2 regions of the Cellulosimicrobium sp. JZ28 genome follow, and region 2 is predicted to be linked to the other one. Evidence: predicted binding sites of a transcription regulator. Region 2 holds the regulator's gene; the other holds the start of a gene.

Evidence for each region. The regulator Rex, encoded in region 2, represses fermentation and respiration genes when NADH is low (regulators of the CRP and FNR family bind a similar motif). The targets are predictions, from matches to a motif close to CTTGTGAANNNNTTCACAAG.
Region 1: the regulator Rex is predicted to act here: its motif matches at 1,334-1,353, upstream of adhE (bifunctional acetaldehyde-CoA/alcohol dehydrogenase).

The regions. Positions count from the first base shown of each region.
Region 1 is NZ_CP017660.1:2,557,559-2,560,773, reverse strand. Features, by position in the region: gene BJP59_RS11645 (prolyl oligopeptidase family serine peptidase) at 1-1,234, opposite strand, end outside; gene adhE (bifunctional acetaldehyde-CoA/alcohol dehydrogenase) at 1,441-3,215, shown strand, end outside.
Region 2 is NZ_CP017660.1:573,067-576,281, forward strand. Features, by position in the region: gene BJP59_RS02535 (30S ribosomal protein bS22) at 137-235, shown strand; gene BJP59_RS02540 (HAD family hydrolase) at 330-1,202, opposite strand; gene BJP59_RS02545 (glutaredoxin family protein) at 1,252-1,542, shown strand; gene BJP59_RS02550 (redox-sensing transcriptional repressor Rex) at 1,599-2,273, shown strand; gene BJP59_RS02555 (YceI family protein) at 2,394-2,945, opposite strand; gene BJP59_RS02560 (MarR family winged helix-turn-helix transcriptional regulator) at 3,109-3,215, shown strand, end outside.

The sequences.
Region 1 (3,215 bases), 2.0 Mb from region 2:
CCAGCGCGGGCAGGCCCGGGATCTCCGAGCGCACCCACGGCGCGTCCGCGGCCTCCTGCCCGACGGCGCCACCGGCGTCCGGCGGCGTCAGCACGTGCAGCCGGTTCTTCACGTCGTCGAGCACGTTGACGACGAGGTGGTGGCGCGTCCACGTGGCGCCGGCGAGGGAGGTCGTCGCCGTCGGCTCGAAGAGCACGGTGAAGCCGCGGTCGCCCGCGAGGAAGTCGTCGAACCGGGCCGCGAGGAGCGACCCGGCGCGGTACGTCGTGCCGCCGACGGTCCAGTCGTCGCGCAGCTCGACGAGCAGCCACTCGCGCCGCACGCCGACCTCGGCGGAGTCGGGGACGTCGATCTTCGTCAGGCGCTGCTCGGGCGTGCCGGCGCGCTCGGCGAGGTAGAGCTCGTCGGAGTAGAACGCCTTGGAGCGGTGCACGAAGTCGCGCTCGAACCCGGGCGTGTGCGAGCGCCAGGCGGAGATGTACATGTCCTCGTCGGTGCCCTCGTAGACGGTCACCGCGGCGTCGAGCAGGGTGCCGCGCGTCCAGCGCTTGACCACGCGCGGGTACCCGGACGGCGTGAGCGTGCCCTCGCCGAAGTCGGTGAAGACGTAGACGGTGTCGGCGTCGATCCAGCCGAGCGAGCCCTTGGCCTCGGCGCGGTGGAAGCCGCCGTCCTCCGGCGCGACGAACCGCTTCTCCACGAGGTCGAACTCGCGCGTGACGTCGGCGTCGGAGCCGCCGGGGGAGAGCTCGACGAGCGCGTGCCGCCAGGGCTCGCCCGCGGCGAGCTGCTCCGGCGTCGGGCGCAGGACGCTCGCGCCGTGCCAGACCCACGACTCGCCCTCGGCCGCGGCGAGCGCGTCGAGGTCGAGGACGGTCTCCCACTCCGGGTCGTCGGTGCGGTAGGACTCGAGCGTCGTGCGCCGCCAGACGCCGCGCTCGTGCTGCGCGTCGCGCCAGAAGTTGTAGTACCGGTCGCCGATCTTCGACACCTCGGGGATCTTCGCGTCGGAGTCGAGCACCTCGCGGATCGCGCGCTCGGTGGCGGCGAACTCGCCGGCGGTCTCGAGCGTGTCGGCGACCTCGGCGTTGCGGGCGCGGACCCAGGCCAGCGCCTCGTCGCCCTCGACGTCCTCGAGCCAGAGGTACGGGTCGTGGGGGGTGCCGTCCGGTCGGTCGGTCGCGGCGCGGCTCTCGGTCGCGGGCGAGGGGCTCGTCGTCTGCTCGGCGGTCATGGTCACCCACCCTACGGCGCGCGGGCCGTGGTGCGGAGGTCACGAGGAGGCGGGGACCTTCGGCCCGCATCGGGGCCGGACCCTTGTGGGGACGCACGGCTTGTGAAAACCTTCACAAGTAGAGAGACCGCCGAAGGAGCCGGGGCATCCCGGCCCCGGCACACCCGCGGCCGACGCCCGGCGAGGTCGGGCACCGGAGGGGACGCATGAGCGCGAAGAGCGCCAGCACGAAGGTCGAGAACCGCACCGAGGACACCCGCACGACGCACGAGATCGACGTCCTCGTCGAGCGGGCCCGCAAGGCGCTCGACCAGTACATGAGCCTCACGCAGGAGGACGTCGACCGGATCGTCCTCAAGGCGTCCGTCGCCGGCCTGCACCAGCACGGCCACCTCGCGCAGATGGCCGTCGCCGAGACCGGGCGCGGCGTCTTCGAGGACAAGGCGACGAAGAACATCTTCGCGTGCGAGCACGTGCCCAACTCGATGGCGAACCTCAAGACGGTCGGCATCATCGGCCGCGACGAGCTCACGGGCGTCGTCGAGATCGCCGAGCCCGTCGGCGTCGTGTGCGCCGTGACGCCGGTGACGAACCCGACGTCGACCACGATCTTCAAGTCGCTCATCGCGCTCAAGACGCGCAACCCCGTGGTGTTCGCGTTCCACCCGAGCGCGCAGCGCTCGTCGGTCGAGGCGGCCCGCATCGTGCGCGACGCCGCGGTCGCGGCCGGCGCGCCCGACGACTGCATCCAGTGGGTCGAGCACCCGTCGATCGAGGCGACCAACACGCTCATGCACCACCCGGGCGTCGCGCTCATCCTCGCCACGGGCGGCAACGGCATGGTCCGCGCGGCCTACTCGGCCGGCAAGCCGGCGCTCGGCGTCGGCGCGGGGAACGTCCCCGCCTACGTCGAGAAGAGCGCCGACCTCGGCCGTGCGATCAACGACGTGGTCATGTCGAAGGCGTTCGACAACGGCATGGTGTGCGCCTCGGAGCAGGCGCTCATCCTCGACGACGTCATCTACGACGACGCGATGCGCGAGCTCGCCCGCCTGCACGCCTACCGCGTGACGCCCGCCGAGAAGGCGATGCTCGAGCGCCTGATCTTCGGGGTCGAGGCGAACGGCACGAACTGCGCCGGGGCGAAGCTCAACCCGAAGGTCGTGGGCAAGTCGCCGGTGTGGATCGCGCGCGAGGCCGGGTTCGAGGTCCCCGACGACACGTCGATCATCCTCGCCGAGATCGACGACGTCGGCCCGGACGAGCCGCTGAGCCGCGAGAAGCTCACGCCCGTCCTGGCCGTCCTGCGGGCGCGCGACACCGAGCACGGCGTCCGCCTCGCGGAGCGCATGGTCGAGCTCGACGGCCTGGGCCACTCGGCCGCGATCCACACGTCCGACGAGGCGCTCGTCGAGCGGTACGGGTCGCGCGTGAAGGCCGTGCGCGTGCTGTGGAACAGCCCGACGTCGCTCGGCGGCATCGGCGACATCTACAACGCGCTGCTCCCGTCGCTCACGCTCGGCTGCGGCAGCTACGGCGCGAACTCGGTGTCGAACAACGTGTCGGCGGTCAACCTCATCAACGTCAAGCGGATCGGGCGGCGCAACAACAACATGCAGTGGTTCAAGGTGCCCGCCAAGACGTACTTCGAGCCGAACTCGATCCAGTACCTCGCGCAGATGCGCGACGTGCACCGCGTCACGATCGTCACCGACAAGGTCATGAGCCGCATCGGCGTCGTCGACCGCGTGCTCGACGTCCTCGCCCGCCGCGAGGAGAAGGTCGCGATCCAGATCATCGACGCGGTCGAGCCGGAGCCGAGCGTCGGCACCGTGAACCGCGGCGCCGAGTCGATGCGCGACTTCGAGCCCGACACGATCATCGCGATCGGCGGCGGGTCGCCGATGGACGCCGCCAAGGTCATGTGGCTGCGGTACGAGCACCCGGAGATCGAGTTCTCCGACATGCGGGAGAAGTTCTT
Region 2 (3,215 bases):
CTAGGGGGCGGATTTCTCTCGTGTTGGTCGGCTTGCGGCGCCCTCGTGGTCGCCGGGGCCCCGATCAACCGTGGACCACCCGCGGCCGGTCGACCGGTCGCCGACCGACACGCCGCTCGAGCATTGCGAGGACCGTATGGGCTCCGTCATCAAGAAGCGCCGCAAGCGCATGGCCAAGAAGAAGCACCGCAAGCTGCTTCGCAAGACGCGTCACCAGCGTCGCAACAAGAAGTGACGTCGCGCGCGTCCTGACGCGCCGACCCGTCGTCGAGCCCGGCCCCTCCCGAGGGACCGGGCTCGACGCGTCTCCGGGCGCGGCTCGGGCGGGGTCAGAGGCGGGCGATGCGCCGGTCGACGGCGCGGCGCACCGAGCGCAGGACGAGCGCCGCGGCCCAGGCGGCGCCGGCCCAGCTCGCGGTGCGGACGCTGCTGCGGGCGACGCGGCGCCGCCGCCCGCGGAACTCGCGGATGGGCCAGCCGACGTCCTGCGCGTGGCGGCGCAGCCGGGCGTCGGGGTTGATGGGGCACGGGTGCCCCACGGCCTCCATCATCGTGACGTCGTTGAGCGAGTCGCCGTACGCGTACGACGCCTCGAGATCGATGTCCTCGCGCTCGGCGAGCGCCCGCACCCCGGCGGCCTTCGCGCGGCCGTGCATCATGTCGCCGACGAGCCGTCCCGTGTAGAAGCCGTCCGCGTGCTCGGCGACGGTGCCGAGCGCGCCCGTCGTCCCGAGCCGGCGCGCGATGAGCTCGCCGATCTCGACGGGGGTCGCGGAGACGAGCCACACCTGGTGCCCGGCGGCGAGGTGCTCGTCGAGCAGGCGGCGCGTGCCGGGGTAGATGCGCAGCGACAGGACGGTGTCGTAGACCTCCTCGCCGATCGCGGTGACCTCGGCGACGGAGCGCCCGGCGATGAGCGCGAGCGCGCGCGATCGGATGCGGTCGATCTGCTGCTTGTTCTCGCCGAACACGAGGTACCGGGCCTGGTGCACGGCGAAGCGCACGATGTCGAGCGTCGAGAAGAACTCGCGCTGGTACAGGGCACGCGCGAGGTGGAACGACGAGGCGCCGCGGATGATCGTGTTGTCGACGTCGAAGAACGCGGCGGTGCGGTGCGGCGGCCCGGGAGCGCGCGCGGGCGCCTCCTCGGGGAGCGTCGGCCGGGAGGTCGGGTCGGGGCCCGGGCCGGGAGACGTCGCCATGCCTCCACTCTAGGCGGTCGGGCTGCCGGGGCCTCGTACCCTGGGAGGCGTGAGCACCTCCGACGCCCCCGCCCCCGTCCTGCTGTTCGGTCGCGCGGGCTGCCACCTGTGCGACGACGCGCGGACGGTCGTCGAGGCCGTGTGCGCCGACGCGGGCGTCGCGTGGGCGGAGGTCGACCTGGACGCGCCGGGCACGGACCCGGCGCTGCGCGAGCAGTACGGCGAGTACGTGCCGGTCGTCACGGTCGGCGGGGTGCAGCAGGGGTTCTGGCGCGTGGACGCGCGCCGGCTGGCGCGTGCGGTGGCCCGGATTTCGGCGCCGCGCGCGGACCTGGGATGATTCCTCCCGTGGAGCGTGACCGTCGACGAGGACGGTCCCTGGACGACGGAGTGACGGTGGCTGAGCAGGTAGTCGGTGAGGTGACGGCGCCGGGGATCCCGAGCGCGACGGTGGCGCGGCTCCCGTCCTACCTGCGCGCGCTGCGGGACCTCGTGGCGCGGGGCGTCGGGACGACGTCGTCGGTCGAGCTCGCGGAGCTGTCCGGCGTGGGCCCGGCCCAGCTGCGCAAGGACCTGTCGTTCCTCGGCTCGTTCGGCACGCGCGGCGTGGGCTACGACGTCGACTCGCTGGCGCAGTACATCACCGAGGCCCTGGGCCTCGTCGACGAGCACCGCATCGCGATCGTCGGGATCGGCAACCTGGGGCACGCGCTCGCGAACTACTCGGGCTACGAGCAGCGCGGCTTCCACGTGGCGGCGCTCCTCGACGCGTCGCCGGACGTCGTCGGGACGCGGGCCGCGGGCCTCGTCGTCGAGCACGTCGACGCGCTCGAGGAGGTCGTGGAGCGCGAGAAGGTGTCGATCGTCGTCCTCGCGACGCCTGCGGCGCACGCCCAGGCGGTCGCGGACCGCGTGGTCGCGGCGGGGGTGCGCGAGATCCTCAACTTCGCGCCGCGCGCGCTCCAGGTCCCGGCGGACGTCGACGTGCGCGGCGTCGACGTGGGCAGCGAGCTGCAGATCCTCGCGTTCCACTCGCAGGCCCGCGCCCTCGCGGCGTCGCAGGAGCGCTGAGCGGCCCCGGCGCCCGGACCCGGGGACGACGAAGGGCCGCGTGCCGGTGCACGCGGCCCCTCGGGGCGGCACCCCTGCCGGAGGGCGCCGGTCTCGCCCGGGACGTGCCCGGGACGACGGTCAGGCCTGCTTGATGGCCGAGACGTCGAGCGCGATCTTGATCTTGTCGCCGACGAGCACGCCGCCGGTCTCGAGCGCGGCGTTCCAGGTGAGGCCGAACTCCTTGCGCGAGATCTCGGTGGTCGCCTCGAAGCCGGCGCGCGGGTTGCCGAACGGGTCGGTCGCGGTGCCCGCGAACTCCGTCTCGAGCTCGACCGGCTTGGTGACGCCGTTGATCGTCAGGTCGCCGGCCACGACGTAGTCGTCGCCGTCGCCCGTGATGCGCGTCGACGTGAACGTCCACGTCGGCTTGTTCTCCGCGTCCCAGAAGTCGGCGCTGCGCAGGTGGTTGTCGCGGTTCTCGTCGCCCGTGCTCACGGACGCGGCGTCGAGCTGGGCGGTCACGGACGTCGACTCGAGGTCGTCGCCGACGGTGATCGTGCCGTCGGTGATCGCGAGGGTGCCGCGGACCTTCGAGATCCCGGCGTGGCGGACGGTGAACGACGCCTGCGAGTGCGACGCGTCGAGGGCGTAGGTACCGGCGGTGAGGCCGGCGGGCAGCGACGAGGCCATGGGTGCTCCTGCGGGTGGTCGGGGTCCTGGCGGACCAAGTGGTTGAACGTTCAACTTCGGAACGAGCGTATCAACAGCACCCCTCGGTCCGTCTATTCCCGTGGAGTGGAACAATGTTCCGACGCCCCCACGCCCCCAGCCCCTCCCGCACCGCCGAGGACCCATGACCCGCAACGACGTCGACACCCCGACGGCGAGCACCGTCCGCACCCCCGCAGTCCCCGCCGTCGAGCCGCGCTGGCTCGACGCGGAGCAGCAGCGCCTGTGGCG